4 regions of the Buttiauxella cochleicola genome follow, and region 4 is predicted to be linked to each of the others. Evidence: predicted binding sites of a transcription regulator. Region 4 holds the regulator's gene; each other region holds the start of a gene.

Region 1 (7,947 bases), on a different contig from region 4:
GCGCTGTTCGCGCATTCGTGGCATTACAGCGCGGAACATATTAAATGCACCGCCAACGTTGACCGCAAATGTGTCCTGCCAGTCTTGCAGGGGCAGTGCATCCGTCGCGCCCATGCGCAAAATTCCCGCCGCGTTGACCAGCACGTCAAGCTGCGGCTCGTCGCTCATTAAACGCTGCGTAACGGCAGCCACCTGCTCGGCATCTGCCACGTTCAGCACTTCCGCGGCGAACGGATAAATATCCAACGGGAACGCCAGATCAAAGCCAATAACCGTCGCACCGGCTTCGCTAAATGCACGCGCAGTGTGATAGCCGATGCCTTTACCCGCCCCGGTTACCCAAACGGTTTTGCCGCTAAAGTCGATGTTCATGCTCATGCTCCCCGTGACAGCAGCGCCCACCAGGCGTCAATGGTCGGGTTTTTCGCCAGCATCACAAAATCGATATCAGCGTGAATTTTGCGCCAGCGAGCTGCCAGCGCCATCATGCGCACGGAATCGAGGCCGTAATCAATCAGGTTCTCGTCATCTTCAGGGATGTCGGATTCATCAAGCAATGGCAAGACAATTTCACGCAGTTGCTGTTTGTTTTGCGGGGCACTTTCCGGCAACAAATCACGCGTCATCACCACGCGTCCGGAACGACCTGCGGTGTATTTCAGCGCCATCATGTGTTCTTCGCGGCTGAAATCTGCCAGCGCATCGGCCACCATAAACGGTTTGATATCACGCATAAACGCATCGGTTGCCGTGGTCATGCAGCCTATATGTGCGTACACACCACAGATAATCAGTTGGTTACGGCCAGTTTCTTTCAAGGACTGTTCCAGCGGCGAGCGGATAAAGGCGCTGTAGCGCCATTTGGTCAGCACCGTGTCGTGTTCGTCTGGCGCAAGTTCGGCCACCACTGTCTGGCGCTCCGGGTGTTTATTTAAGCCCGGCCCCCACATGTCGTTGAGCAGCGCACGGTCTTCGTCGCTCTGAGCGTTGGGCTGTGCTGTGTAATACACCGGAATATTGTGGCGTTTGCAGTAATCGCGCAGCGCAGCGATGTTGGCGATAACTTGTTGGATCATCGGGCAATTGTCGCCCCAGAAATCAATGAAATATTCCTGCATATCGTGGATTAACAGCGCCGCGCGCTCAGGCTCAAACGCCCAGTTCACTTTGTTTTCCGGGATGTCGGCAGCCATCGGTAAGGGGTATGCGTTCAGTTTTGGAATAGCCATAATTTCTCCGTCAATCAGGAAGCCAGTTGCTTTTCAGCAATCAACTGGCGCAAACTTTTTTTGTCCACTTTGCCCACCGCCGTCAGCGGCAGGTTTTCAACGATTTCAATACGATCAGGCAGTTTGAAGTCGGCAATGCCAAGCTCACGCAAGTAACGGCGAATTTCCACCGCGCGGAATGGGCGACTGCCGACGATAAATGCGCAGCTTTTCTCGCCCAGCAGACTGTCTTCCATCGAAACCAGCGCGGCATGCACGATCTCTTCATGGCGCAGCAGCAGGTTTTCGATCTCCTCGGCAGCGATCTTTTCTCCGCCACGGTTGATCTGATCTTTTTCGCGCCCCTGAACCGTGATGTAACCGTCTTCGGCAATGGAAATTAGATCGCCGGAGCAGTAAAAACCGTTGGCATCAAAGGCGCTGGCGTTGTGTTCCGGGCTGCGGTAATAGCCACGGAAGGTGTACGGCCCGCGCGTCATCAGGCGGCCCACTTCCCCGTGCGGTAAAGGGTTGCCGTTTTCATCAGCCACCCACACTTCGTCGTCCGGGCACATCGGTTTGCCCTGGGTTTTGAAGATGTGCTCATTGTCGTCATCCAGGCGCGTGTAGTTCACCAGGCCTTCGGCCATGCCGAAAACTTGCTGTAACTGGCAGCCAATTTCTGCCGGAATACGTGCGGCCAGCGCTTCGCTCAACCGTGCGCCGCCAACTTGCAACAGCGTCAGCGACTCAAGCGATTTATTACTGCCCCATTCGCCAATCGCCTGTAACCACAAGCTGACCGCAGGCGGCACCAGCGCGGTGGCGTTAATCTGGTGGCGTTCAATCAGCGGGAAACAGAGCGTGGCACTCGGGTCGTTTGCCAGCACCACGCGCCCACCGCCGTAAAATACGCCGAGCGAACCAGGTGAACTCAGCGCGTAGTTATGCGCCGCCGGGATCGCGCACAGGAAGCGCGTATTGCTATCAAAACGGCAGATTTCGACGCTGCGGCGAATGCTGTAGTAGTAGTCGTTGTGGGTGCGTGGGATCAGTTTTGGCGTGCCGGTGCTGCCGCCGGAAAGCTGGAAGAAAGCCACTTCGTCCGCTGCCGATGGCGTAGCGACAAAGTTCTCTTCCGGCTCGTTGATAAAGGCGCTCAGCGAACGTTCACGATCGTTTTCGTTAAGCAACACCGCCATGCGTAACGATGGGTTCTGCTCGCAAAGCGATTCAAGGAAATCATCATGGGCGAACAAATTGTGTTTGCGGTCAGCAATCAACACTACCGGCTCGATTTGCTTAGCGTAGGCTTCCATTTCGGTGCGTTGGTGGCTGAACAGCGCGTTAACCGGAGCCACGCCAATCTTCAGCAGTGCAAACAGCGTGATATAGAGTTCCGCCACGTTACCAAGCTGAACTAACGCGGTTTCACCGCAGCTCAGGCCACGACGCTGTAATGCACAGGCCAGTCGCGTAGCGGCCAGTTCGAGTTCGCGATAACTGTAGTGGCGCTCGCCATCAACCAGCGCAATGGCATCATTTTTGGCATGGCGCGTGAGAATGTCGGTGAGCGGCAAATCGGCCCAGTAGCCTTTTTCGCAGTAGCGAGCGGCCAGTTCATCTGGCCAGCGCGTGAATTGAATCGCCATTTATTTCAGTCCAAATACGTTGAGCATGGTGGAAAGTTTGACACCCGTTTCGCGCCATTCAGATTCCGGCGACGACGCAGGAACGATGCCCGCGCCTGCGAACAGCCGCACTTGATTGCCACCTACGCGGGCACAGCGAATAGTCACCACCCACTCGCCGTTACCATCAGCGTCACACCACCCGACGATGCCGCCAAACAGTTCGCGGTCGAACGGCTCCAGTTCGGCAATCAATTTTTGCGCCACATCGTGCGGGAAACCGCTCAGAGCGGGTGTGGGGTGCAATAAGCAAGCAAGGGAAAGCGCGTTGTGCTGGCGGTCTTCAACCTGGCCGTAAATCGGCGTGGCGAGGTGCCATAACGTCGGAGTGGTGATAAGTTCCGGCGTATCGGAAAGCGTTAAATATTGGCTATGCGGCTGCAAAACATCGCGCATCGCCTGCGTCACGAGGCCATGTTCGTGGCGGTCTTTTCTGGATCGCAGCAGTTGCGCACCAATTTCGCTGTCGCGCGGGATATTTTCTTTATCACGACGCGCCGAGCCTGCCAGCGGCAATGAACTGAAATTCTTGCCCGATTTGCGTAGCAGCAATTCCGGGCTGGCACCCACCAGCGAGCTGCCATCCGGCAACGGCACGTGGAAGTTATAGCTGGTCGGGTTCTGGCTAATCAGGCGATTGAGTAACACATCAAGGTCAACGGGCGCGTCCGTTTCAATATCAATCAGGCGCGAGAGCACCACTTTGTCAATATCCGGCTGAGCCGTAGCAGCGGCGGCGTGAGCCACCATCTCCATAAATTTTTCTTGTTCAGGAATCGCTTTGCGAGCGGCAATATTTAGCGGTTTTTCCGTTCTGCTTTGTCTGGCACCAGCCTGGATCTGGGAGCGGGAAAACGTCTGCCAGCTTTCGGGGATAAACAACGCTGAAGGTTGACTTGGATCGAAAGGAATTGCACCGACGACAACCGGTTTCTCGATACCGTGCTTTTTGGCGTTTTCAAACGCTTCACGCAGCTGTTTTTGCAGGTCCCCGTGGGGGTTTGCACCATCAAGCGCCGCGCAATCCAGGCGAGTAAAGCAGCCGCTGGTCGAAAAACTGCGATAAGGCGACATAAAGAAAAAACTATTCGCACAAGGTGTTAGCTGTTTTTCTTGTGGCTGCGGCACCAGTAACGTTTCCATCCGTCCTCCGTAAAAACATGACAAAAGATAGTAATAATGATTATCATTTGCTTTTCGGGGTCGTAACCTAAAGAGAAAAGACAGCAGTGTCAATAGCTGCTCGGTCTTGCCGGATGGCGCTAACGCTTATCCGACCTACGCAAAACAGTTTTGTAGGGTGGATAAGCGCCAGCAGCATCCACCGCAATCGTTAAATTTCAACAGGAAGTTATTGAGTGAAAATCAGATTCTCCGCAGTTATCGTTTTATGCCTGAGCAGCCTTGCCCACGCTGCCGACTGGCCACGCACCATCACCGACAGCCACGGCCCTCATACTTTTGAGCAGGCACCGCAGCGCATTGTCTCAACCAGCGTGACTCTCACCGGTTCCCTACTGGCAATTGATGCACCGGTAGTGGCAAGCGGTGCTACGACGCCAGGCAATCGAATGGCTGACTCACAAGGTTTTCTACGCCAGTGGGGAGATGTCGCTAAACAACGTAACGTTCAGCGTTTATATATTGGCGAAGCCAGTGCTGAAGCCGTCGCGGCACAAATGCCTGATTTGATTTTGATTAGTGCCACTGGCGGTGATTCCGCCCTCGCCCTTTATGAGCAACTCTCTGCAATTGCACCGACTCTGGTTATCAATTATGACGATAAAAGTTGGCAGCAATTGCTCACCCAGCTCGGTGAGATTACTGGGCACGAAAAGCAAGCCACAGAAAGAATCTCAAGCTTTGATAAGCAGCTAAGCGAAGCCAAAATGCACATGAAGCTGCCGCCGCAACCGGTCACAGCGATGGTTTACACACCTGCGTCTCGTTCAGCGAATATTTGGACGTTAGATTCGGCACAGGGAAAATTGCTAGTGCAGCTCGGTTTTACCTTATCGCCAATTCCTGCGGCTATTCATACCAGCCAGAGCATGGGTAAACGTCACGACATCGTGCAGCTTGGCGGTGAAAACCTTGCTACAGGTTTGAATGGCGAGAGCCTATTCTTGTTCGCAAGTGATGAGAAAGATGCCACCGCGCTGGCAAATAACCCGCTTCTTTCGCACCTGCCCGCCGTGCAGAAAAAACACGTTTACGCGCTGGGAATCGAGACTTTCCGTCTCGATTATTACAGTGCAACAAGAATCCTTGAGCACATGAGCACGTTGTTTGCCAGCAAGTGATTATTTAGCTGTTTCTGCCTCGGGTTGCGCCGGGGCGGCCTGGCGATAACGTCGCAACTGCACCAACACAATCGCCAGCACAACGCCGCATAACGTCAATGCAAAGCCCCCGGAACTTGCCGCCGCCACAGGCGTCATTACAACCGTCATGCCACCTAAAATCGCAGCACCTATCGCATCACCCGTCACGTTCTGTGCTGTCCACAAACCATTGATTCGGCCCAGCATGCCGTCCGGGGTAAGCGTCTGAATTAGCGTGTATTGCAACAAAGAGCTAATCGCACTGAGATAACCAAACAGCGCCAGACACGCCAGCCCAAGTCCCCAAACCGGCATCAGGCTGAAAACGCCAATCGAGATAAACGACACAATTCCGGACGCCAGCATGATCATGCCTGGGCTCGCGTGATGGGCGATGCGCCCGCTGGTTAACGCGCCAATCGCGGCACCCAACGGAACGGCGGCATACATCAGGCCGATTTGTGCGGCACTCATTTGCCAGTGACCAGCCAGCGCGGGATACAAGACGCGCACCGCACTTGCCATCGTCAGCAATGCGCCGACTAACGCAATGCCGCCAATAATCGGGTGGCCGACCAGAAACCGTAAACCATTCCACAGCGACAACAGCGGATTTTCACGCGCCTGGGGAGGCGGTGCCAGTTTTGGCAAACTCAGCAGCGGCAGCAGCGTAATGAACGTGCCGACGGACGCCAGCGCGTAGTTCCACACCACGCCACCGGAAGCCAGCAGCAGCCCGCCAATCATCGGTGAAATCACCGAACCGAGGCGCACGGTGAGCATGGTTATCGCACTCGCCTGCATCAAATTCTCACGCCCGACCAGCGCAGGAGTCGCGGCTAAAAGCGCCGTCACGCCGAGTGCGCCAAAGAATCCATCCCACACGCCGAGCAGATAAATCGCCGCCAGCGAGGGGTCAGGTAATGCGGCGTTAATCGTCAGGCCAATAAAGCCGACGCCACAGGTAGAACGGGCCAGAAGAATCAGGCGGCGGCGCTCATGGCGGTCTGCCAGCACACCGCCCATCATCAGACCGATAAACATCGCCGAACCGGTAAGCGTCACCGCGAGCCCCACTTGCAAGGAGGAGCCTGTCAGCATCTGGATTTGTACCGGCACCGCGACACCCAACAACCCCAACGACACAATGGAGATAAAACGGGCGAGGAAGACAGCGCGAAAAGCGGGATGAGTCTTGAGTAAACTGAGATTAAGCAGCAAAGAATTGCGGTTCATTACATGGCCTTAAAGCGAATTTTTCTTTCCGGGTGCGAGGCGGCTCATGCTAACATAAACAAATAAGAGTGATAATGATAATAACTATCATTTAATTTTACATGATTTTTGTAGGGCTACGAAGTGAAGGATATACAACGTATGTCACGCTGGTTCATCCTGCTGAGTTTGCTGTTTTTACTCGTTTTAATGGCAATACTCAGTTTGTTATTAGGTGCCAAATCCCTCCCTGCCGAAGTGGTTATCAATGCACTTAGCGGCCAATGCCAAAGTGCAGATTGCACTATCGTGCTCGACGCCCGCCTCCCCCGCACACTAGCTGGTATTCTTGCGGGCGGCGCGCTGGGCCTTGCCGGTGCGTTGATGCAAACGCTGACCCGAAATCCCCTCGCTGACCCAGGCCTGCTTGGCGTCAATGCCGGGGCCAGTTTTGCCATTGTTTTGGGGGCGGCTGTGTGGAGTCTTTCATCACCAATAGCATTACTCGGGTTGGCCTTTGCGGGCGCATTGTCTGCGGCACTGGTGGTGGCTTTTACCGGAAGCCAGGGCGGCGGGCAACTCAGCCCGGTACGGTTAACGCTGGCTGGCGTCGCGCTCGGTGCGGTACTCGAAGGCTTAAGCAACGGCATCGCGCTACTCAACCCGGTAGTCTATGACCAGTTGCGTTTCTGGCAGGCCGGAACGTTGGATATTCGCACGCTCGAAACCCTAAAAATTATTGTATTGCCCGTGCTAGCGGGCTGCGTGATTGCGCTGTTTATCAGCCGTTCGCTTAATAGCCTGAGTATGGGCACCGACACCGCCACCGCGCTGGGCAGTAAAGTTGCACGCACTCAGTTGCTCGGTTTAATTGCCATCACTTTATTGTGTGGCAGCGCTACCGCCGCAGTCGGGCCAATTGCTTTTATTGGCCTGATGATGCCGCATCTGGCTCGTTGGCTGGTGGGAGCCGATCACCGTTGGTCGCTCCCCGTGACTCTTATTGCCACCCCAACTCTACTGCTGTTTGCCGATATTATTGGCCGCATGCTGGTTCCGGGCGAACTGCGCGTTTCAGTGGTGAGCGCGTTTATTGGCGCACCGATGCTTATCTATTTAGTACGCCGCAGCCGCAAAGGAGCAGGATTATGAACCGCCCTTCTCCTCGTCTGATCACCATCAGCCTGATTTTATTGCTACTCAGTATCACTCTGGGAATATGGAGCCTGGGCAGTGGCGTATTACCGCTTTCGGTAAGCCAGGTGATTGACGCGCTATTGGGTTCCGCACCGCGCAATATCTCACTGGTCGTCGTTGAATGGCGTTTGCCACGCGTTGTCATGGCGCTGCTGATTGGTGCAGCGCTGGGCGTGAGTGGTGCCATCTTCCAGTCACTGATGCGTAACCCACTCGGCAGCCCGGACGTGATGGGCTTTAACACCGGGGCATGGAGTGGTGTTCTGGTCGCCATGGTGCTGTTCGGCCAGCATCAAACCGCGATTGCCACCT
Region 2 (7,947 bases), on a different contig from region 4:
TACACAAAAGCGTCGATGATGTCCTGGAAAAAGCTGCCGCGCGCGATGTGAAGTTCTGCCTTGCAGTTGCGACGACGCTAGAAGGTTATCGCGATATGCGTCAGTTGGTGGGCGAGCGCCAGAACGTAGCTTATTCGTGTGGTGTACACCCGCTAAACCAGGCCGAAGAATATGATGTTGAAGAACTTCGCCGCCTGGCCGCAGATCCGGGTGTGGTGGCAATGGGGGAGACCGGGTTGGATTATTTCTATACTCCGGAAACCAAGCCACGCCAGCAGGAATCATTCCGCCATCACATTCAGATTGGCCGCGAGCTTAACAAACCAGTGATTGTTCATACCCGTGATGCTCGTGCCGATACCCTGGCCATTCTGCGCGAAGAGAAAGTGACAGACTGCGGTGGGGTACTACACTGTTTTACGGAAGATAGAGAAACTGCTGGAAAATTGCTCGACATGGGCTTTTACATCTCTTTCTCCGGCATTGTGACCTTCCGCAATGCTGAACAACTCAGGGATGCGGCGCGTTATGTGCCACTGGATCGCATACTGGTGGAGACTGATTCACCTTATCTTGCGCCAGTACCGCACCGCGGCAAGGAAAACCAACCGGCAATGACGCGCGATGTAGCGGAATATATGGCGGTACTGAAAGGTGTTTCACTTGAGGAGTTGGCCGTTGCGACGACAAAAAACTTCGCCACTTTGTTCCATATTCCTGACTCCCGCTTGCAATCCGCATGATAAATCAGACTTATTTTAAAGCTCGTAATTAATTATCTAAGCGAGTAAAGTTCACCGCCATAAAAATGGCGGTGAAGGCTGTTTTTGTAACATTCAGATACGCATAATGTAAACTTATGAAAGTTTTTCACTGGGCTGTTTGAGAAACGTGATAGCCGTCAAACAAACTTTCTTCGATTTATTTTACTCTGCGTAATAAATCAAAAGGCACTTAGATGCCTGTTAATGGGCTGGATCTCCCCCCAGACCGATGCGCATAACGCGTAAAAAAAAGCACAAATACTCAGGAGCACTCTCAATTATGTTTAAGAATGCATTTGCTAACCTGCAAAAGGTGGGTAAATCGCTGATGTTGCCAGTATCCGTACTGCCTATCGCAGGTATCCTGCTGGGCGTCGGTTCTGCAAACTTCAGCTGGCTGCCAGCAGTGGTTTCTCATGTTATGGCGGAAGCGGGCGGTTCAGTATTCGCCAACATGCCGCTTATCTTTGCTATCGGTGTGGCGTTAGGCTTCACGAATAACGATGGCGTTTCTGCGCTGGCTGCTGTAGTCGCTTACGGCATCATGGTTAAAACCATGGCAGTTGTTGCACCGTTGGTTCTGCATCTTCCTGCAGAAGAGATCACCGCAAAACACCTGGCTGATACCGGTGTTCTGGGCGGGATCATCGCGGGTGCGATCGCGGCCTACATGTTTAACCGTTTCTACCGTATCAAGCTGCCTGAGTATCTGGGCTTCTTCGCCGGTAAACGTTTCGTGCCGATCATCTCTGGTCTGGCTGCGATCTTCATGGGCGTTGTGCTGTCCTTCATCTGGCCTCCAATCGGTACGGCTATCCAGACCTTCTCTCAGTGGGCTGCATACCAGAACCCGGTTGTTGCGTTTGGTATCTACGGCTTCATCGAGCGCTGCCTGGTACCATTCGGTCTGCACCACATCTGGAACGTTCCATTCCAGATGCAAATTGGTGAATACACCAACGCTGCAGGTCAGGTATTCCACGGCGATATCCCACGTTATATGGCAGGTGACCCAACTGCGGGCAAACTGTCTGGTGGCTTCCTGTTTAAAATGTACGGTCTGCCTGCTGCGGCTATCGCAATCTGGCACTCAGCTAAACCTGAGAACCGTGCAAAAGTCGGCGGTATCATGATCTCCGCTGCGTTGACCTCGTTCCTGACCGGTATTACCGAGCCAATCGAGTTCTCCTTCATGTTCGTCGCTCCAATCCTGTACCTCATCCACGCGGTGCTGGCAGGCCTGGCGTTCCCAATCTGTATCCTGCTGGGTATGCGTGACGGTACTTCGTTCTCACACGGTCTGATTGACTTCATCGTGCTGAGCGGTAACAGCAGCAAATTGTGGCTGTTCCCAATCGTTGGCTTGTGCTACGCGGCTGTGTACTACACCGTGTTCCGTGTGCTGATTAAAGCGCTGGACCTGAAAACTCCAGGTCGTGAAGACGCAACTTCAGAGACTACGACCACTTCCACAAGCGAAATGGCACCAGCTCTGGTTAGCGCTTTCGGCGGTAAAGAAAACATCACTAACCTGGATGCGTGTATTACCCGTCTGCGTGTTAGCGTGGCCGACATTTCTAAAGTCGACCAGGCTGGCCTGAAGAAATTGGGTGCAGCAGGTGTAGTTGTAGCTGGTTCAGGTGTTCAGGCAATCTTCGGTACTAAATCCGATAACCTGAAAACTGAAATGGATGAGTGGATCCGTAACAGCTAAGAAGTCGTTGGGGAGAACTGAGGGAGGCCATTGGCCTCCCTTTTTTATTGCCATCACATAGCCGTCATATTTCAAGTCGCAGGGGTGTTGGCTGCGTTCTCTCACCCCGGTCACTTACTTTAGTAAGCTCCGGGGATTCGTTCTCTTGCCGCCTACCTGCAATCTGAATTATTTAGGCAATATTGTGGAAATTAATTTGCTTTGTAGGGCGGATAACTTGCGTCATCCGCCATGGAGAAGACTAGAAAGCGTAATTAGCGCTTACAGAGAAGTTGCGTGGTGCGCCGTAGACGATGGAACGGCTGTCGATGTTGGTGTCGTAAGTTTTATCGAACAGGTTATCGAGGTTCGCCTGCATGGAGAATGCTTTTGTAACCTGATAACGGGCAAACAAATCAACCAACGCATAACTGCCTTGTTCCGAACGGAAAGTACCACCCGGTACTGGAACATCCGCCCACACATGATCTTGCCAGTTAACACCACCACCCACTGTTAGCTCGCGCAGTGTCGGGATGCGGTAACTGGTGAACAATTTAACTGAAGTGCGAGGCAGGTTAGGGTTAACCGCTTTACCATCGCTGTCTTCTGCAACATAGCGTGTTGCACCAAATGTCATCTGCCAGTCATCAGTCAGCGCGCCGTTGATCTCAAACTCCACACCTTTACTTACGGTACCATCAGCTTCACGGTAGGCTGTCTCACCGTTGCTGTCTGGAATTACCATGCCGGTCGATTGCGCGAGGTTATCTTGCTCAATACGGAAGATGGCAAGAGACGTGGTCAGGCGGCTATTCATCCAGTCTGATTTCACACCTGCTTCATAGTTATTACCGGTGATGGGGGTGAGGTAGTTGCCTTGCTCATCGCGTTCGGTTTGCGGCTTAAAGACTGAGGTATAGCTTGCGTAAGTTGACCAGTCATCATTGATATCAAACACCACACCGGCGTAAGGCGAGGTGTTATTTTTTTCAAGTTCCTGGGTCAGGGTATGCAGGTTGTATTTGGTATAACGTGCGCCGAGGATCACGTGCAAAGGGTCGGCTAGAGTAATACGAGTCGCCATATAAGCAGACTTCTGGCGAACCGTATCTTCCTGAGCGAGACTCAACGGCGTCCAGTTGGTTTCCGGGAAGTTACCGTCATAGTCATTGTAATTACCTAGCTGGGTATCGCTGATATTTTCCCAGGAGCTGTAATAGGTGTTGTTCTGTTTGGTATAGCTGGTGCCAATCATTAGTTCATGCTGGCGGCCAAAGAGCTCATAAGAGCCATTGGCAAAGGTATCGAGAGCATCAACTTTGCGTTTACCTGTGTTGTAACCCGTGCCACCCACATAGGGGTAGGATGCGCCATATGGGCTAACCATCATGCCGCTGTTCTTATCTACCAGTCCATCCAGGTAAAGCTGCTTACTCTCGAGGTCCATTTCCGTGTGCGTACCGTTCACCGTGAGCTGCCAGTCATTGCCCAACTTTTGCTTCAGAGTGACGAAGGTGCGCTGCGATTCTTTGTCGTTGTAAGCCCATTCAGGGGCCGTGCTGTAACTGCGATCCGGATCAGTTTTGCTGCCATCGGTGTTCCAGCGCGGAATGCCACCCCAGGTCGGGCTGTTAACGTTGGTTTCCTGATAGTCATAACCGACTGAGAAACTGGTGGCCTCGGTCAAATCCGCATCGAGCACACCATAGAAGAATTTTTTCTTCTGATTGTAGCGGTCAAGCCAACTGTCGTTATCCTGGTAACCTGCAACCATGCGGCCGCGAACATTACCGTTGTCGGTCAGTGGCGTAGACATATCAGCAACATAGCGCTGTTTATTCCAGCTTCCATACTCTGCCGAAACGTTGGTCTGGAATTCACGGCTATCGGCATGTTTACGTACCATATTGACGGCGGCTGAAGGGTTACCGGAACCGGTCATCAGGCCATTAGCACCACGGACAACTTCAATCTGCTGATACATCGCGGTATCGGTCAGGGCGTCGCCCAGGTTCCAGCGCGATTCAAACAGCGTTGGGATACCATCGACCATGTAGTTGTCTATTAAAAATCCGCGCGAGTAGAAGTTGCTACGGTCGGAGTCGGCAACACTTTCGGATATACCCGTGGTGTTTCTCAGTACATCGCCCAGTGACTCCAGATTCTGGTCCTGCATGCGCTGTTCGCTGATGATGCTAACGGACTGCGGAATATCACGCGGTACCAGCAACATTTTCGTCCCGCTGGTGGTGGTTTTAACACTGTAATCCTTATCTTCTATATCGGGTGTATTGGACACCGAGTTTTCGACAACCAGCGTTTCTTCTGCATTTTGAGTGGCGGAGAAAGCGGTAGAAGGAAGGAGTGCGAAAGCAATACAGGATGCCAGCATAGAAATAGCGCTGGCAGGTGCGCGCTGCCCATCCCTGGTAGAAATGGTTAAAGACATCTTAAAACCCTTATGAATTGTTGGAGGTTGTGTCTCAGTGCCAAAGGAGTCCGGTCACGGAGTACATTGATTGTTTGCGATTTTACATATGTCATACGAATGAAAATGCAAATGAGAAATATACTCATTCATTGATAGGCTGTAAACATATGTTACAGCCCAAATGAAATATCGTTTTAATCACGAGAAGTGCAGGGTTTACGAAAGATCTGAGAAGCTGGTTGCCCAAAGAGTGATAAAGAAATAATGGGTTAAGGTTGAAAGAGCACGAGTAACTCGCTCATACTCTTACGTTATGCCTTTAAGCCTGTGCGCGCAGTGGCTTAAACGAGCAAATAGCCAGCAATTAATGAATAAAGGTAACGTCATGGCCGAAGAAACTATTTTCAGTAAAATTATTCGCCGCGAAATTCCGGCAGATATCGTTTATCAAGATGAGTTAGTTACTGCATTCCGTGACATATCTCCGCAGGCTCCAACCCACATCCTCATTATTCCGAACATACTGATCCCAACAGTGAACGATGTCACTGCCGAGCATGAATTGGCGCTGGGGCGCATGTTGACCGTTGCTGCAAAAATTGCTGAGCAAGAAGGGATTGCTGAAGATGGCTATCGTCTGATCATGAACTGTAATCGTCATGGCGGGCAGGAAGTCTATCATATCCACATGCATCTGCTGGGCGGTCGCGTGTTGGGGCCGATGTTGGCGCATAAAGGATAAGTTGATGAAAAATAACCCGCTGTTAATGCTATTAGCCGTCGTTGTGATGGCAGGGTGTAGCTCTAAACCTGCTATCCCTGTCAACGATGGGCAAACGCTGGTCATGGAGGCATCTGTGCTGGCGGCGGGAGTCAGTGCTGAAAAGCCTGAAATTTCAACTGACAAGGGCGCCACTGTTTCTCGCAGCCAGCTATATAATGAACAGTCTAACCCAGTCATCATCAACTATCGTTTCTATTGGTATGACGAAAAGGGTCTTGAGATTCATCCTCTCGAGCAGCCGCGTACGATTACGTTACCAGCGAAATCAAGCGTTTCGGTGTCATCCATAGCCAGTTATCCAGACGCACATAAAGTTCGTCTTTCTCTCTCTTTGTAAGGGGTGAATTTTGATTAAGGGAATCTATCGTTATCTGGTTATTCTCGCTGCGGCGATGATTTTATCCGGGTGTATTAACCGTGGTGAAGCGCCTGCACCTGTGGAAGAAGTAAAACCTGTTCCGCAGCAACCAGTAGAGCCGCAACCAACTGTTCCAACAGTGCCAACTGTACCCACTCAGCCAGGCCCGATTGAACAACCACAGCCAACCATTCCTGCGACACCAAAAGTGCGCAGCTACGATTGGGGCAGCACCATGCAGCCGATGGTTGGAAAAATGCTGCAAGCCGATGGTGTGACAGCTGGTGGAGTCTTACTGGTGGACAGCGTAAATAACCACACTAATGGTTCACTGCAAACCAGCAAAGCGACAGAAGCACTACGTGGTGCGCTGGAAAACAATGCCAAATTTACCCTTGTTTCAGCACAACAGCTTTCGCTGGCGAAACAGCAATTAGGGCTATCACCGCAAGACAGCCTTGGATCGCGCAGTAAAGCGATTGGCATTGCCCGTAATGTTGGCGCGCAATACGTGCTCTACAGCAACGCCAGCGGTAATGTGAACGCCCCGACGCTGAAAATGCAGTTGATGTTGGTACAAACTGGCGAAATTATCTGGTCAGGAAGCGGTGCTGTACAACAAACTCAATAATTCGACACTGCAACGTGTGATTGAGAAATACCTTCCGGCGGCTCAGGCCGCCGGTTGCTTTTCTCATCTTCAGGGATTAAGCGGCGGCAGTCTGCATTTCACCCTTGGTAGGAAAGAGTATGTTGCCCGGCATCAGCTTGCGGCGCCAATGCCTGGGGTTTCTCTCAGCAGGCAATATCGGGCACTGAGGCGTATTCCGACCGGAATAGGGCCTCAGCCCGTTTGTCTGGCAGAAGGCTGGCTTATTGTTGAATGGCTGAATGGGGAGGTGAAATCGGAACTCCCCTCACTGCAAGCGCTCACTTCATTGCTGTATGATTTGCATCGTCAACACTGTTTTGGCTGGCGAATCAGTCTGTTGCCATTGCTTGAGCATTATTGGAAAAATGCCGCATCAGAACGAAGAAGTTTGCTCTGGTTGCGGTTGTTGAAACAAATGAAGCGGCAGGGTGAACCGAAGCCACTGCGTCTGGCACCACTGCATATGGATGTGCATGCCGGAAATCTGGTAAATCAGCCGGACGGTATCAAGCTTATCGACTGGGAATATGCCGGTGATGGGGATGTGGCACTAGAGTTGGCGGCAATCACGCTGGCTAGTAACGTTGATAGTGAGCGGTTGCTTCATGCTTACGCGCAGTTAAGCCATATTCCGCCAGAGGCGTTAGCCCGACAGGTCGCACGTTGGCAACCTTGGGTCATCATGCTGATGGCATCCTGGTATGAATGCCGTTGGTCGCAAACGCAGGATAGAACATTTATAACTCTTGCAGACGAGGCCTGGAGCCAGCTGCGGGATAAGAATTGATAAAGAGAGGTTGATGTGGGTCCGGTAATGTTAGATGTGGCAGGCTTTGAGCTGGATGCCGAAGAGCGTGAAATTCTAAAACATCCACTGGTCGGTGGGCTGATTCTGTTTACCCGCAACTATCACGATCCCGAGCAACTGCGTGAACTGGTGCGTCAAATTCGCGAGGCTTCCCGCAATCGTCTGGTGGTTGCCGTTGACCAGGAAGGCGGTCGTGTTCAGCGTTTTCGTGAAGGTTTTACCCTTCTACCGGCGGCCCAATCTTTTGCTGCGTTACATGGGCTTGAGCAGGGCGGCAAACTGGCTCAGGAAGCAGGCTGGTTGATGGCGAGCGAGATGATCGCTATGGATATCGACATCAGCTTCGCGCCAGTGCTGGATATCGGCCATATCAGTGCCGCCATTGGCGAGCGTTCGTATCATGAAGATCCGCGCAAAGCATTGGCTATGGCGACACGTTTTATTGAAGGCATGC
Region 3 (7,947 bases), on a different contig from region 4:
TGCTCGACTTCGTTTCTTTCTCGGCGCCTGCGTTCTGTTTCTTGAGTGAGCTTGGTCAGGCCTTCGGCATCAAAGGCATTATTAGGATTAAAATGTTCTTTCTCAGTTTGGTTGAAGTTAGTCAGGGATACACTTTCTAACTCCAGACCGTTTTTGGTAAGGTCTTCTGCAACAGTGTTCTGAACGCCCTGGACAAAGTTTTCGCGGGTGTCCTGGAGTTCATGCATCGTCATTTGCGCAGCGGTAGCTCGCAGCGCATCGACGAATTTATCTTCTACCAGAATGCGTAAATCTTCGGGAGAAAGTGTGCGTTGACCTAATGTCTGAGCAGCGGTGGCAATACCTTCTTTTGTCGGTTTGACTCGAACAAAGAATGCAACCACGACATCGACACGCATGCGATCTTTGGTAATTAAGCTGTCTTTCATCGCCCGGCTAACTTCAAGCTTTAGGGTGTTCATATTAATGACGATGATTTCATGGAAAACAGGCAGCGTAATGGCTCCCCCGCTCATCACAACTTTAAGACCGCCAAGCCCGGTTCTGACAAATGCCTGTTCCGCAGAAGCGCGGTTATATAATCGGGCAAAGATCAAACCGATTATAAAAAGCGTGACCACGACACTGATGGCAGTAACAAGCCACAAGGGCATGGAATTTATTCCTTCAAACATATCTCTTCCTTTTCTAAATTAAAATATCAGGCCAGGGGTTTTTCTCGGCCAAATAGCGTGTGCTCGTTAAACGTTCAATAATGATTATTCTGTCTCCTGAATGCAGTTGGGTTCCTTCTTCAGGTTCAACAAGTAAATAATGTATCTGCCCAAATTTATCTTTCAGCCTTGCTTCGCAAGGTTTACCTGCAATGGCGAGGGAGCCGGTAACGAATGCCAGGCATCCTATAAAACTTTCTTCTGAAACTGCGCTGCTTTCATCATGTGGTAACCAAGGGGCCAGTTTTATGCCCAAAGTATGGACCAAAGGACATGTGAGTATCAGGCTGAAAATAGAAACTAAAAAGGGCGAGAGAGGGGAGCCGAAGAATGTGATTATACAGTATTGACTACAGACGCCGATAAGCCCAAAACATCCCAGTACAAGGCATAGTACGACCATAAGGGGGATTCGACCTACGTTCAGATAGTCTAAAAATTGTATAGCCGGGGATTCATGAGTACTGATATGGATGTGCTCAAAATGAGCATCCAGCGCGCCCGATAAATACCATCCTAAAAGAAGTGAAATAAGCTCAGCAATACCCAGAAGAATTAATATGGTGAAGGCACATAAAAAAGGGCTGTAGTCATACGTAAGTAAATTCATGAGTGGAAATTTCCCTTTTTATAATATTCGCATAAGTTATAAATTAATTTAATACATAAATAATGTGAATTATAAAATTACGATGCGAATGAGTACTGGGAAAATATAGCCTTGGAAAGGCGCGGGTCAATCTTTTCTGAGGCAAACGAAGCTAATATTCAGAAGTTTCGCAACTAATTATGCGAATTAATCAAGGGATGAGAATCAGGAATACGCTCCCTGATGAAAAGGGAGCGAATTTTTACATCTGCGGTTCAGTTGGAGGAGTAACTTCCGGTGCCTGAACGCTACGATTCTCAAGCTCGGTTAAACGCTGCTCCAGTAAAGCCAGTTTTTCTCGGGTGCGCAGTAGCACTTGAGTCTGCACATCAAACTCTTCACGGCTCACCAAGTCCAGGCGAGTTAACTGCGACTGCAAAACCTGGCGAACTTTTTTCTCGACATCATCCCCGAATTCACGAATCCCTTTCGGCATTGACTCGTGGACCTGGCGTGCGATCTGTTCAATTTTTTTCGGGTCAATCATAGCGGCTTCCATAATCTTACGGGATTGTCTGCCTTAATTGTAATGCCTGCATGGCTGGTTAGAAACCCGAAATGTTATAAGGTTTGCCGTTGCCAGAGAAAATCATCGGCGTTATAGTAAGTCTGCTTATTCTCAGGGCGGGGTGTAACTCCCCACCGGCGGTAAATCAGCGAACGCTGAAAGCCCGCGAGCGCTCCAGAGCAATCTGGAGGTCAGCAGATCCGGTGTAATTCCGGAGCCGACGGTTATAGTCCGGATGGGAGAGAGTAACGACTAAGCTCAAGCTTTTAAGCCTGCTCACGTTATTTTTATAGCTCCTAAGACTGCCCTGATTCTGGTAACCATAATTTTAATGAGGTTTTTTTACCATGAATCAGACGCTCCTTTCTGCATTTGGCACCCCTACACAGCGCGTAGAACACGCTCTTGAAGCACTACGTGAAGGCCGCGGGGTTATGGTTCTTGACGATGAAGATCGCGAGAACGAAGGTGACATGATTTTCCCTGCGGAAACCATGACCGTTGAGCAAATGGCTCTGACCATTCGCCACGGTAGCGGTATTGTTTGCCTGTGCCTGACTGAAGAACGCCGTAAACAACTCGAATTGCCAATGATGGTTGAGAACAACACCAGTGCTTATGGCACCGGGTTTACTGTGACTATCGAAGCTGCAAGTGGTGTAACTACCGGTGTTTCTGCTGCAGACCGTATTACGACTGTGCGTGCCGCGATTGCTAATGGCGCAAAACCAAGCGACCTGAACCGCCCGGGCCATGTGTTCCCGCTGCGTGCTCAGCCTGGTGGCGTGTTAACGCGTGGTGGTCACACTGAAGCAACCATTGATTTGGTAACGCTTGCTGGTTTTAAACCGGCTGGTGTTTTGTGTGAACTGACCAACGATGATGGCACCATGGCGCGTGCACCTGAGTGCATCACCTTTGCTCGCCAGCACAATATGGCTGTTGTAACGATTGAAGACCTGGTGGAATACCGCCAGTCTCACGAACGCAAAGCAAGCTAACTAGCGAGCTAAAAAGCAAAAAGCCCGGTTATTACACCGGGCTTCTTTTTTAGCCGATTCCGTTGCTTTGCAGCAGCGTCAGGCTAAACCCCATCACCGCCATACCGCAAAGCACACCGTAACTTGGATTGTTATGTGGATCGATTTCTTTAGCGAGTGGCATTAGTTCATCAACTGACAATGCCACCATAATGCCTGCTACGGCGGCCATAATGGCAGCCATTAAAACTGGCGAAATCATCGGGCCTAAAATCAGCCAGGCGAGTACACCACCGAGAATTTCCGCAAGTCCCGAAATCCCTGCCCAGAAGATGGCTTTGCGTTTTGAACCCGTAGCCGCGTAGACCGGGCCCGCCACGGCCAAACCTTCAGGAATATTGTGCAATGCTACTGCGAGCGCAATCCCCATCCCTAATTCCAGGTTACTACTGGCAGTTACAAACGTTGCTACCCCTTCAGGGAAGTTGTGCAGGCTAATACCCAGCGTCAGCAGCAATGCGGTGCGGCGTAAATTACGCGGCTGTGGCTTGCTGTCCATCAAATCTTGCGGATGCGCATGGGGTAGGGCGCGATCGAGTGCGAAGTAGCCCAGCAAACCCAGCATAAACATGCCATAACCCAGTACCGGCGACATTCCCTCGGTATGGAGTGCGGCAGGCAGCATCTCCATTAAAGAGATAAGCAGCATAATGCCCGCTGCAAAGCCGAGGGAAAATGCCAGCACACGGTTTGATGGCTTCTGGCCGAGCACGCCAAGAAAAGCACCAATGAAAGTGGCTCCCCCTGCTAATAGGGTCAGGATCAAGGGTACTGACATTTATCACTCCTTTTGATAATGATTCTCATTCATATTAATGGGCGATGTGATAAAAATCGAGAGCCAGTTGAGAAGCTTTACACATCGCTTACATTCAAATTTCCTGAAGATCTTCATCATTCTTATCTGAGTTCTTCATAGCGTAAAAGCGCGTACTGTAGTTTTCATAAACTGAATGACCCGATTAAAGGACACCACCATGACAACTCAACGAATGCCTGCGCTCTTCCTCGGACACGGTAGCCCAATGAACGTGCTGGAAGATAACCAATATACCCAAGCCTGGCGCCATTTGGGAGAGACGTTACCGCGCCCAAAAGCTATTGTGGTGATATCTGCACACTGGTTCACTAAAGGCACGGGTGTTACGGCAATGGAAACGCCAAAAACTATCCATGATTTTGGTGGTTTCCCACAGGCTCTCTACGATACTCATTATCCGGCACCGGGTTCCCCTGAGCTGGCACAACAGTTGGTCGATTTGATGGCCCCCGTTCCGGTGATGCAAGACAAAGAAGCCTGGGGGTTTGACCACGGCTCCTGGGGTGTACTTATTAAGATGTACCCTAATGCCGATATTCCAATGGTGCAACTCAGTATCGACAGCACGAAACCGGCGGACTGGCATTTTGAAATAGGCCGCAAGCTGGCGACATTGCGCGATCAGGGCATCATGCTCATTGCCAGTGGTAACGTGGTTCATAACCTGAGAACTGCGCGCTGGCACGGTGAAAACACGCCATATCCGTGGGCAGAATCATTTAACCAATACGTTAAAGACAATCTCACCTGGCTTGGGCCGGTAGACGAACACCCATTGGTTAACTACCTGGAACATGAAGGTGGATCGTTATCTAACCCAACAGCGGATCACTACCTGCCACTGTTATATGTTCTCGGGGCATGGGATGGTAAAGAGCCAGTTACACTGCCGACAGACGGTATTGAGATGGGATCGTTGAGTATGCTTTCTGTGCAGATTGGCTAACTTACCCGTCATACTTCAACTTGCAGAGGTGTTGACTACGCTCACTCACCCCAGTCACTTACTCATGTAAGCTCCTGGGGATTTGTTCTCTTGCCGTCTACCTGCAAGCTGAATTATTTAGGGTAAGAATATGATGCTAGTTTCGAGTATTTTTATATTTACTCTACAAACACATGCGGATAGAAGCGCGAAAGATCCTGAGTGATCAGCTCGCGATCTTCACGAATGCCAATACCTGCAGGTTGATCGTTGATAAGCCAGCTACCGATCAGCACATAACTGTCGCCAAATTTAGGCAACTGATAGAATTCCTGCACGATCATGCCTTCTTCACCGTAAGGGCCATCGACACGGGCAATTTCTTCGCCGTTTTCGATGATCTTCACATTTGCACCTTCCCGGGAGAAGATTGGCTTCACCACGTATTTATCCATCGCCGGATAGTTATCTTCGGCGAAATAAGCAGGCAGCAAGTTTGGATGATCCGGGAACATTTCCCACAGCATTGGCAGCAATGCCTTGTTGGAGATAATGCTCTTCCAGGCAGGCTCCAGCCAGCGAACGCCAGCATCTTCGAGTTTGGTGGAGAACACTTCACGCAGCATGAATTCCCATGGATAGAGCTTGAATAGGTTACTGATAACCTGATCCTGCAAATCGGTGAACTGGCCTCTCTCGCCCAGACCGATATCTTCCATGTAGACGAATTCGCTCGCCACTTCTGCTTCAGCTGCACAATCTTGCAAATACTGAACCGTGCCGCGATCTTCTGTGGTGTCCTGGCAGCAGGCGAAATGCACCAGATTGAAGCCGTGTTGCTGTTTTAATTCAGCAAAACGTTCAATCAGCTTCTCTTGCAGGCTGTTGAACTGATCGCTTCCTTCAGGCAGATTCCCTGCCTGAACTTGGTCTTCAAGCCAGATCCACTGGAAGAATGCCGCTTCGTATAACGAAGTTGGGGTATCGGCGTTATTTTCCAGGAGCTTAGGTTCACCCACGCCATCCCACGCGATATCCAGACGGGAGTAGAGAGACGGCTGCTGCGAACGCCAGGACTGGCGCACAAATTCCCAGGTGTGTTTCGGGATGCGGAATTTGGCCAGCAGCTCATCACTGCTCACCACTTTTTCGACAACTTTCAGGCACATCTGGTGCAGTTCAGCGGTGACTTCTTCCAGGCGTTCAACTTGAGCGAGCGTTAGCTTGTAATATGCGTCTTCACACCAGTACGGCTCGCCATACATGGTGTGAAAGTTAAAACCGTATTCAGTGGCTTTCTCGCGCCAATCCGGGCGCTCAGTAATCGCAATTCTTTCCATAATTTCTTAGCCACCCATGGAGCGAGAAGAACCTGTTGCGCTGTTACTGCGCTGCATAGTTGATTGTTTGGCAACTGAGTCACCGAAACCGCCACGAGTCACTGTACTGGTGGTTGCAGGTTTTGGTGCCATGGCAGTTTTTGGAACTGTCGCGGTACGGCCAGGTGTGGCTGCACCATAGCTTTTGCCGGTGGCATCAGCATATTTACCGTAAGCCGGGCTTGCTGGATTTTTAGAGCTAAACAACGGTTGCTGCGCGAAACCCGCACCGCCGCCCATCAGGCGACCCATCATGTAGCCTGCCATCAGCGGCATCCAGAAGCTGCCACTTTGTTGTGGCTGAGCCTGAGCTTGTTCACCAGCCATACTGGCTTGTGCAGGGGCTTGCTGACATTGGCCTTCACCAAACTCAGCAATACATTCTTCGCGCGAAGCGTATTTCGGTGCGGTACGTTCTGCTTCTTTCAGCGCGTTGTTAAAGGCAGTAGTACATTCAGCACTTTTACCAGGGTTGGCCTGCGAGCAGTCATCCGCGTTTTGATACATGGAAACTGTTTCGTCATTTTGTTCGCAACCGGCAAGCATAAACACAGCGGTAACGGCCAGTGCGACCGGCGTTAAATGGCGAGCGTTCCAGCTTTTGCGGAACGATGCGTGATTTATGATTTTTGTCCGTTTCATTGTTCTGTCCTGAGCCCAAAGGAATGAAGCTAATATTGCGTTTAGAATAGGGGATGAATGGTTGAAATTAAAGCGATGACGGCTGTTTGGAGGGAGATCTTTACTTTGCCTTACGTTCACGTGCGTAAGTTGTGACGGGGGCATGTTGTCATGCCCCCGAAATACATGATCAGTTACCGAATGGGTTAGCTGATTTTTTGTTTGTTGCAGTGACCGGAGTGGCTTTTGCTGGTGTTGCCGTCTCAGTGGTTGCGGCTGTATCAGCGGAGTAACCATCTGCGCGAGCATTCTGGTCTGGCGTTTCTGGCGCGACGCTTTCGGCAGTAGTTGGTACTGGTTTGCCTAATGTGCCGTTCAACGCAATCAGATCTTGTTCGTTAAGCGTACCCAGAGCTGATTTAATATTCAGCTGGTTGATCAGGTAGTTATAACGAGCACTAGAGAGCTGTTGTTTTGCGTTATACAGCGTAGTCGTCGCATCCAACACATCAACGATGGTACGTGTACCTACGGAGTATCCTGCTTCCATTGCATCTAAAGAGCTTTGGGCAGAGACAACCGCTTGTTTATAAGCGTTGATGGTACTGATAGAGGCGTTAACGTTGTTAAACGAAGAACGAACTGTTTGCACCACGCTACGATGTGCACTTTCCAGTTGCTCACTTGCGCCTACAAAGTTGTATTGCGCTTGTTTCACCTGAGAAGTTACAGAACCGCCGCTATACAATGGCAAAGAGAAATTCAGACCGATTTTATTCTGACCAACACCCTTATCATCGTACGCCTGGCTGGTGGTTTTAGAGCCGCTGTAGTCAGTATCAGAAACACCTGTCGAAGCGGTTAAGCCCACGGTTGGCATATGGCCAGTTTCAGCGTAACGAATTTGCTCGCGCGCCAGGTCCTGAGACAGACGTGCCTGTAACAATGCCAGGTTACGCTTTTCTGCTTCTTTCAGCAGGTTATTCACCGCGTCAGGCTTGTTGGTTTTGAAGCCATCAACATTCAGCGAAGCCAGAGAAGGATAGTAGTTACCGGTGACCTGGCGCAGCGTTTCTACCGCGTTATCCAGATTATTCCGTGCAGTCACTTCGTTCGCTAATACGTTATCGTATTGTGCACGGGCGTTCTGAACGTCTGTGATGGCTACCAGGCCTACGTTAAAGCGCTGAGTAGTTTGATCTAACTGGCGATAAATAGCCTGTTTCTGCGCTTCTGTGTAGGAGAGGGCGTCAATGGCACTCAACACATTGAAATAGGCGGTCGCTGTATTC
Region 4 (7,947 bases):
TGAGCGCGTGTTAATAAATCTGCTGGAAAACGCCGTGAAATACGCCGGGTATAAAGCGGAAATTGGCATTCGCGCGCAGGCATCGGCTGATAAACTCGATCTGGAAGTCTGGGACAGCGGCCCAGGCATTCCAACTGGGCAAGAACAGAAGATTTTTGATAAATTTTCCCGTGGCAACAAAGAGTCAGCCATTCCTGGTGTCGGATTGGGTCTGGCAATTTGCCGGGCGATTGTCGAAGTTCACGATGGGAAAATTATTGCAGCCAACCGACCAGAAGGCGGAGCCAGTTTTCATGTTATTTTACCTCTGCCCCCACCACCTGAGCTGGCTGAGATGAACGAGGTTATGTGATATCAGTTTTGATTGTTGAAGACGAAAAAGAGATCCGTCGTTTTCTGCGCACTGCGCTGGAAGCCGAATCGCTGCGCGTACATGAAGCAGAAACATTGCAACGTGGTTTGCTGGAAGCCGCAACGCGCAAGCCCGATTTAGTCATTCTCGATCTTGGTTTGCCAGATGGTGACGGCATTGATTTTATCCGCGATTTTCGCCAGTGGAGCCAGACGCCGATTGTGGTGCTTTCAGCTCGAAGCGACGAACAGGTGAAGATTGATGCCCTGGATGCCGGCGCCGATGACTATCTCAGCAAACCCTTTGGTATTGGTGAGCTGCAAGCGCGACTGCGCGTAGTCTTACGTCGCCATGCAAGTCTTGCGCAGCCCGACCCGGTTTATCAGTTTTCAAATATCAGCGTTGATCTCGCGAACCGCCGCATTACCCGCGATGGTGCAGAAATCCACCTCACGCCGATTGAATTTCGCCTGCTCGCCACGCTTATCAATAACCATGGAAAAGTGCTGACGCAGCGCCAGTTGCTCAACCAGGTTTGGGGGCCGAACGCGGTGGAACACAGCCATTATTTGCGGATTTATATGGGGCATTTGCGGCAGAAATTGGAAAACGATCCTGCGCGCCCGGCGCATTTGTTGACGGAAACGGGGATTGGTTATCGATTTATGCTTTAGCGAAGCGTCATCCGACACATACAAAAAAAGCGCCTTGCGGCGCTTTTTCACTTTTACGAATTACTTCGCATTTTTCAGCACTTCGCTGACAATCTCTACCGCTTCTTTCTCAATTTGCAGGCGATGTTCCGCGCCTAAGAAACTTTCACAATAGATTTTGTACGCATCTTCCGTACCGGAAGGACGCGCCGCAAACCAGCCGTTTTTAGTCATCACTTTCAGGCCGCCGATGGATGCGCCGTTGCCCGGAGCCGCCGTTAAGCGTGCGGTGATCGGGTCACCCGCCAGGGTGCTTGCGCTCACCATTTCTGGGGAAAGTTTAGACAGTGCCGCTTTCTGTGCGGAAGTGGCGGAAGCCTGCAGGCGGTTGTAGCTAGGCGCGCCGAAGCGTTCAGCCAGTTCGTCGTAATGCTGCTGCGGGTTTTTGCCGGTTACAGCAGTAATTTCTGCCGCCAGCAGGCACATAATGATGCCGTCTTTATCCGTCGACCATGGTGTACCGTCAAAGCGCAGGAACGATGCCCCGGCGCTCTCTTCGCCACCAAAACCGAAGCTTCCATCGAACAGCCCGTCAACAAACCATTTGAAGCCAACCGGAACTTCTACCAGTTTGCGGCCCAAATCGTTAACCACGCGGTCAATCATCGCGGAAGACACCAGAGTTTTACCGACGGCAACATCTTTGCCCCACTGCGGGCGGTGCTGGAACAGATAGTTAATCGCAACAGCAAGATAGTGATTTGGGTTCATCAAACCTGCAGGAGTGACGATACCGTGGCGGTCGTAATCCGGGTCATTGGCGAAAGCCAGGTCGAACTTGTCACGCAGCGCCAGCAGACCTTCCATTGCGCACTCGGATGAACAATCCATGCGGATCGCGCCATCTTTGTCTAGATGCATAAAGCGGAAGGTTTGATCGACGTGATCGTTAACAATCGTCAGATCCAGATTGTAGTGTTTGGCGATGCGCTGCCAGTATTCGATACCGGAACCACCGAGTGGATCAACACCCAGCTTCAGGCCCGCTTTCTGGATGGCGGCCATATCAACGATATCCACCAGCCCTTCAATAAACGGCTGCACCAGATCTTGCTCTTGTACGTGGCCACTTTTCCACGCCTGATCAAGAGAGATACGTTTCACGTCTTTCAGACCTGCGGCCAGCAATGCATTGGCACGATCTTCAACAACTTTGGTGACATTAGTATCAGCCGGGCCACCATTTGGTGGATTGTATTTGATACCACCATCATCAGGCGGGTTGTGTGAAGGGGTAATAACGATACCGTCTGCCAGTGCACCGCCATTTTTGTTATGCGTCAGAATGGCGTGAGAGATAGCCGGCGTTGGCGTGTAGCCATTCGCCTGCTGCACAATGACATCCACACCGTTCGCAGCCAGCACTTCCAGTACGGAGATAAACGCAGGTTCAGACAGCGCGTGGGTATCTTTACCCACGTAGCACGGCCCGGTAATGCCATTTTTTGCACGATCTTCTGCAATCGCCTGAGCAATCGCCAGAATGTGAGGCTCGTTGAAGTTTTGACGTGCCGCACTACCACGGTGACCGGATGTCCCGAACTTCACCGCATGTTCGCTATTCCCCACTTCAGGCTTCAGTACATAATACTGGGCCGTCAGTTGGGCTACGTTAATCAAATCGCTCTGTTGTGCCGGTTGTCCTGCACGAGGGTGGTTAGCCATTGGCCTTTCCTTCTGACGCGAGGTGTTAAATTGTGCCGCAAACCTTTTCAATCAATTCCGCCGGGAACTGCATTGATTGCATGATGTGTTCGATCATGCTGCATTTACGACCAGTATTGGTGTTAGTAATAACCCAGTATGGCGTTCCTGGAACATGCTTAGGTTTGGTCTGGTTTCCGTTTTGCAGCAACGTCTGTTCATTACCTGCAAAATAGACACGTGTACGACCATGCAGCGATTCAGTCGCTTCACCAAAAGCTTGAGCATCAAGTGTATACAGAGTTGAAAGCACCATCATGAAACGGTTAACCGCTTTCTTTTGCTCCGCATATTCATCGGACAGCAGTAATTCACGAACCGCACGAACGCGATCGCGTGCTTTATTTACGGGTTTGGCTTCCGGAGCAGGTGCAGCAGTTGCCGCCGTCTGACCGGTAGTTGCTGGTGTAGCTGGAGTTTGGCCGGCGGTAAATTTCAACATGCGCCGTAAAATATCGGACGCGCTTTCACCAATGTGCTGCGTGTGGCTGGCAATATAGCGATAGAGCTCGTCATCAACTTCAATTGTTTTCATCTTAATCCAGTGCGATATCTTTTCTGAATTGACCCAAATAATTCGAGTTACAGGTAGGCGGCAAGGGAGCAAATCCCCAGGAGCTTACTAAAGTAAGTGACTGGGGTTTGTGAGTGCAGCCAACACCCCTGCAACTTGAAGTATGACGGGTATACAAGTTGTTGGGATTATAAGTACAAAACCCAACCTCGGGTAGCGCCAAGCTTTTGTCACACCACAAAGTCAGACTAAACTGGAAATTTGCGGCAGTGCGGCAGGATGCCGTTATGATACCCTAACCACACGAAGTAAAAAAAAAGAACTTTGCCATGAAATTGAATGCTCGCCTGCAAACTGCGCAACAATCGACTAGTAATTCCCCCATCGTCCTTATTCACGGTCTTTTTGGTAGCCTTGATAACCTGGGCGTGCTGGCCCGTGACCTTGGGCAGGATCATGATTTACTGCAAATCGATCTACGCAACCACGGGTTATCGCCACGAAGCGAAGAGATGAACTACGCCGCGATGGCGCAAGATGTGGTTGAAACGCTCGACGAGTATGGCATTGAAAAAGCCATTATTATTGGCCATTCAATGGGTGGCAAAGTGGCAATGGCACTGACTGCTATTGCCCCGGAACGTATTGATAAACTAGTGCTGATTGACATTGCCCCAGTGGATTATCAGGTTCGTCGCCACGATGAAATTTTCGCTGCGATTAATGCAGTTACCGAGGCAGATGTTAAAACTCGCCAGCAGGCCGCGACCGTTATGCGCGAGCATCTTGATGAAGAAGGTGTCATCCAGTTTTTGCTGAAATCCTTTGCCGATGGCGCATGGAAATTCAACGTGCCGGTATTGTGGGACCAATATGAGAATATTGTCGGCTGGGAAAACATTCCTGCATGGAATGAACCCGCGCTATTTATTCGCGGCGGGGCGTCTCCTTATGTTGATGAATCACATCGTAGCCAGTTGCTTTCGCAGTTCCCGCAGGCACGTGCGCACGTCGTGGCCGGGGCCGGTCACTGGGTTCATGCTGAAAAACCTGATGCTGTTTTGCGCGCAATCCATCGTTTTATCGACGAATCCGCAGCAAACTGATTAAAAACAAACCGACTGGCCGCAAGTTGCGGCTAACGCGTTGGCGCGCAAGCCATGCTGATGTATGATTGCGCGCTAAATTGCGCCAGAGCACCCCGCTCCGTGCCACCTGAATTCCCTGTCAGTAGTCTAATCATGGCAAAAGAACAAACGGACCGTACTACATTAGATCTGTTCGCGGACGAGCGTCGCCCGGGGCGACCAAAAACCAATCCGCTAACGCGTGATGAGCAATTGCGTATCAACAAACGCAACCAGCTCAAGCGCGATAAAGTACGCGGCCTGAAGCGAGTGGAGCTAAAGCTCAATAACGATGCGGTAGATGCTCTCAATCAGTTGGCTGAAGCGCGCAATATCAGTCGTAGTGAATTGATTGAAGAGATACTTCTCGAACAACTGAAGCAACATCTCAGTTAGTTTTAGTGCTATGCCCTGGTATGCAATTTTGCAGTCTGTGCACACCGGGGCGATAGCAGTTTCCGCACCACGAAGTGTTCTGCTATGATTGCCCTATCTGTGGCCAAATAGCAGCCACCATACCATTAAGTATCAAGAGGTTATTTTACTCATGGCAATCGTAGGCATTTTTTTCGGCAGCGACACTGGTAACACCGAAAATATCGCGAAGATGATTCAAAAACAGCTCGGTAAAGATGTTGCTGAGGTGCATGACATTGCTAAGAGCAGCAAAGAAGACCTGGAAGGCTTCGACATTCTGCTTCTCGGCATTCCAACATGGTATTACGGCGAAGCCCAGTGTGATTGGGACGATTTCTTCCCCACTCTGGAAGAAGTTGATTTCAATGGCAAACTGGTCGCGCTGTTCGGTTGCGGTGACCAGGAAGACTACGCAGAATACTTCTGTGACGCATTAGGCACTATCCGCGACATCATTGAGCCGCGTGGTGCAGCAATCGTCGGTCACTGGCCAACTGCTGGTTACCATTTCGAAGCATCTAAAGGTCTTGCAGACGATGACCACTTTGTTGGTCTGGCGATTGACGAAGACCGTCAACCAGAACTGACTGCTGAACGTGTTCAGAAGTGGGTCAAACAAGTTTCTGAAGAACTGAACCTGGCTGATATCATCAACGCCTGATTCCAGATGTGGCGCAACTATTAGGTTGCGCCACATTGATAGTTATTTCCGATTAAAATAATTGCTACAAATTTTTAACTTTTCAGTTTGTCCCTGTACAATGAACTCCTGACAAAATAGCTAACAAGGCAATCAAATCGCGACTCAACCGCCATTTCTTAGCTTGATTATGCATAATACTTGCGGTTCCCATTTAGAAGTGGCAGTTCTATAATGAGACGCATTCATCTTAACGCTCACCCTGAGTCCGAGCGAATCGTTAAGCAACAGGACAATTTCCGCATGACTGACAACAATACCGCATTAAAGAAGGCCGGCCTGAAAGTCACGCTTCCGCGATTAAAAATCCTTGAAGTGTTGCAGGGGCCGGTGAACCATCACGTCAGTGCGGAAGACTTATATAAACGTCTGATTGATATGGGCGAAGAGATTGGTCTCGCCACAGTTTATCGTGTATTAAACCAGTTTGATGATGCAGGCATTGTGACTCGCCATAACTTCGAAGGCGGCAAATCCGTGTTCGAACTTACACAACAGCATCACCATGACCACCTGATTTGCCTGGATTGTGGCAAAGTTATTGAATTCAGTGATGATTCAATTGAAGCCCGCCAGCGTGAAATCGCATCTCGTCATGGTATTCGTCTGACTAACCACAGCCTGTACCTTTATGGTCACTGCGCTGAAGGTGATTGCCGTACCGACGAAAACGCACACGAAATCAGCGAAAAGTAATCTGCATATTTTGGCATCGGATTCAGATGCCAGATGTAAAAAAACCGGTGAACAAACTCACCGGTTTTTTTATTGCCTGAATTCAGCGATTACTTATTGTTAGCACGAATCTCTTGCCAGATTTTATCGCACTTGGCTTTGACCGCCTGGTCATTACCCGTACGAGTTGCCTGGATGCAGTTCTGGTAATCCAGGGTGCGCACCGTTTCTTTCTTCGCAAATTCCTGGTGCTCTTTTTCCTGGCCTAACACATTTAACACACTCTGGCAGGCCTGGATTTTATCCGGATTGCCTTCTGCGGTGTTAATACAGGCACTATACGCTTGCTTTAGTTTTGTATCTTCCGGAGCCGTTTTAGGTTGCTGCTGCGCACACGCACTCAAACCTAACGCCATCACCATAGTCAGTACGATTTTTTTCATGCTTGATATCCTTAAGAAAACCGGGCGCTTTCACGCCCGGATTCGAATCAGAAGATGGTGAACGGTGCGATGACGATGAATTTCACATCACGCTCATCCTGGAAGATGTTGCCGTAACCACCGCCCCAGCTTGGGATGTCTGAATGGTTGTCGTACTGAGTGAAGTGCAGTTTGAACAGCGTGCCTTTCGCGCGACCATCCTGAACGGTGTACAACGCATCAAGGCTGTATGCAGATTCTTTCAGGCGATTATCCGCATCGTAGTAACCGTCAGTGGTTGGTTTAGAGCTTGGTTTAGCATCCCATGCGTACACATAAGAAGCACCCACTGCCCAACCGGCCAGGTTCCAGTTGCTCAGGTCATACATCGCGCCTGCAAATACTGCTTTTTCACCGTTGGCGTTGAAGTCAGAGCGGTTATCCCACCACACATCAAGACGACCGTTTGAAGATGCATAAGTTGGGGTCATACGCTGCAGGAAGTAACCTTGCTGGCCATCGGCCTTCACAATAGTTCCTTCAAGACGCAAATCAACCTGTCCAACTCTGTATCCAAGAGTCAATGCCTGCAACCATGCAGTGCCATCGTACAGATCGTTAACGCTGCCATCAGAAACTTTGTCACGCGTACCGTAGAACTGGTAGCTGGTTGTTAACGGGCTACCCGCGATATCAAATTTGTAGCTTGCTTTGGTGAAGTACTGATCAACGTAGCCTTCAGCCTGCCCAAATGCCGCTTCGAGAATGAAATCATTTTTGAAGTCATACTTCGCACCAAGAGAGTGTAAATATTCAACTTTGGTGTTTTTGTCATTCTGATAGAACTTGTCCATTTCCAGGTGCCATGGAGCTTTATACTCGTTGGTCCACATGTAGGAGAAGCTCAGCGCACCAGAATCGCCGTAATCAAAGTTTGCACCGGCTTCAGCGCCCTGGTAAGTACCAGGCATGAAGCTCCAGTGTGGTGCGAGCAAGGTTTGGCCGGTTGGCTGAATGTAACCGCCACGCGCCCAAACCGGGCCGTATTTGAATTTAGCTGCGGCTTTATAAAGGCTAATGCCACTTTTATCACCGGAGAAATCTTCATCGTAAGCTTTGTTTACAGAGGAGAATGCGATTTCGTTAGGGTGACCGCTATCACCATTTTCTGCCATTTCGATAGCAGTAAAGGCCGCAATATCCAGACCGAACATGTCAGCGGCGAAACCAGACTGGAAGTCCAGATTGGCGTTCCAGGTGGAATGCGCAAGGTTAGTTTCATATTTATCAGTCGTAACATCTTTACGGTCACGCTCACGCTGC

What was found. The regulator Fur, encoded in region 4, represses iron uptake genes when iron is present. The targets are predictions, from matches to a motif close to ATAATAATGAGAACNACTATCAA.
Positions count from the first base shown of each region.
Region 1: the regulator Fur is predicted to act here: its motif matches at 6,528-6,550, upstream of fepD (Fe(3+)-siderophore ABC transporter permease).
Region 2: the regulator Fur is predicted to act here: its motif matches at 5,015-5,037, upstream of fhuE (ferric-rhodotorulic acid/ferric-coprogen receptor FhuE).
Region 3: the regulator Fur is predicted to act here: its motif matches at 3,701-3,723, upstream of zupT (zinc transporter ZupT).

Region 1 covers NZ_JAJSOU010000003.1:259,387-267,333, reverse strand. Annotated here, with positions in the region: gene dhbA (2,3-dihydro-2,3-dihydroxybenzoate dehydrogenase) at 1-372, opposite strand, end outside; gene LVQ79_RS05535 (isochorismatase) at 375-1,229, opposite strand; gene LVQ79_RS05530 ((2,3-dihydroxybenzoyl)adenylate synthase) at 1,244-2,860, opposite strand; gene entC (isochorismate synthase EntC) at 2,861-4,042, opposite strand; gene fepB (Fe2+-enterobactin ABC transporter substrate-binding protein) at 4,258-5,202, shown strand; gene entS (enterobactin transporter EntS) at 5,203-6,459, opposite strand; gene fepD (Fe(3+)-siderophore ABC transporter permease) at 6,601-7,590, shown strand; gene fepG (iron-enterobactin ABC transporter permease) at 7,587-7,947, shown strand, end outside.
Region 2 covers NZ_JAJSOU010000010.1:111,438-119,384, reverse strand. Annotated here, with positions in the region: gene LVQ79_RS14760 (metal-dependent hydrolase) at 1-743, shown strand, start outside; gene ptsG (PTS glucose transporter subunit IIBC) at 1,045-2,478, shown strand; gene fhuE (ferric-rhodotorulic acid/ferric-coprogen receptor FhuE) at 2,720-4,909, opposite strand; gene hinT (purine nucleoside phosphoramidase) at 5,277-5,633, shown strand; gene LVQ79_RS14740 (YcfL family putative periplasmic lipoprotein) at 5,638-6,012, shown strand; gene lpoB (penicillin-binding protein activator LpoB) at 6,068-6,664, shown strand; gene thiK (thiamine kinase) at 6,642-7,472, shown strand; gene nagZ (beta-N-acetylhexosaminidase) at 7,488-7,947, shown strand, end outside.
Region 3 covers NZ_JAJSOU010000018.1:40,224-48,170, reverse strand. Annotated here, with positions in the region: partial or broken gene LVQ79_RS19665 (flotillin family protein) at 1-674, opposite strand, end outside; gene LVQ79_RS19660 (OB-fold-containig protein) at 688-1,323, opposite strand; gene ubiK (ubiquinone biosynthesis accessory factor UbiK) at 1,565-1,849, opposite strand; FMN riboswitch at 1,974-2,121, shown strand; gene ribB (3,4-dihydroxy-2-butanone-4-phosphate synthase) at 2,218-2,871, shown strand; gene zupT (zinc transporter ZupT) at 2,921-3,688, opposite strand; gene ygiD (4,5-DOPA-extradiol-dioxygenase) at 3,888-4,676, shown strand; gene LVQ79_RS19635 (glutathionylspermidine synthase family protein) at 4,835-5,995, opposite strand; gene LVQ79_RS19630 (DUF1190 family protein) at 6,002-6,676, opposite strand; gene tolC (outer membrane channel protein TolC) at 6,846-7,947, opposite strand, start outside.
Region 4 covers NZ_JAJSOU010000007.1:281,759-289,705, forward strand. Annotated here, with positions in the region: gene kdpD (two-component system sensor histidine kinase KdpD) at 1-352, shown strand, start outside; gene kdpE (two-component system response regulator KdpE) at 349-1,026, shown strand; gene pgm (phosphoglucomutase (alpha-D-glucose-1,6-bisphosphate-dependent)) at 1,087-2,730, opposite strand; gene seqA (replication initiation negative regulator SeqA) at 2,756-3,304, opposite strand; gene ybfF (esterase) at 3,613-4,389, shown strand; gene ybfE (LexA regulated protein) at 4,525-4,806, shown strand; gene fldA (flavodoxin FldA) at 4,958-5,488, shown strand; gene fur (ferric iron uptake transcriptional regulator) at 5,771-6,223, shown strand; gene chiQ (ChiQ/YbfN family lipoprotein) at 6,313-6,645, opposite strand; gene chiP (chitoporin ChiP) at 6,693-7,947, opposite strand, start outside.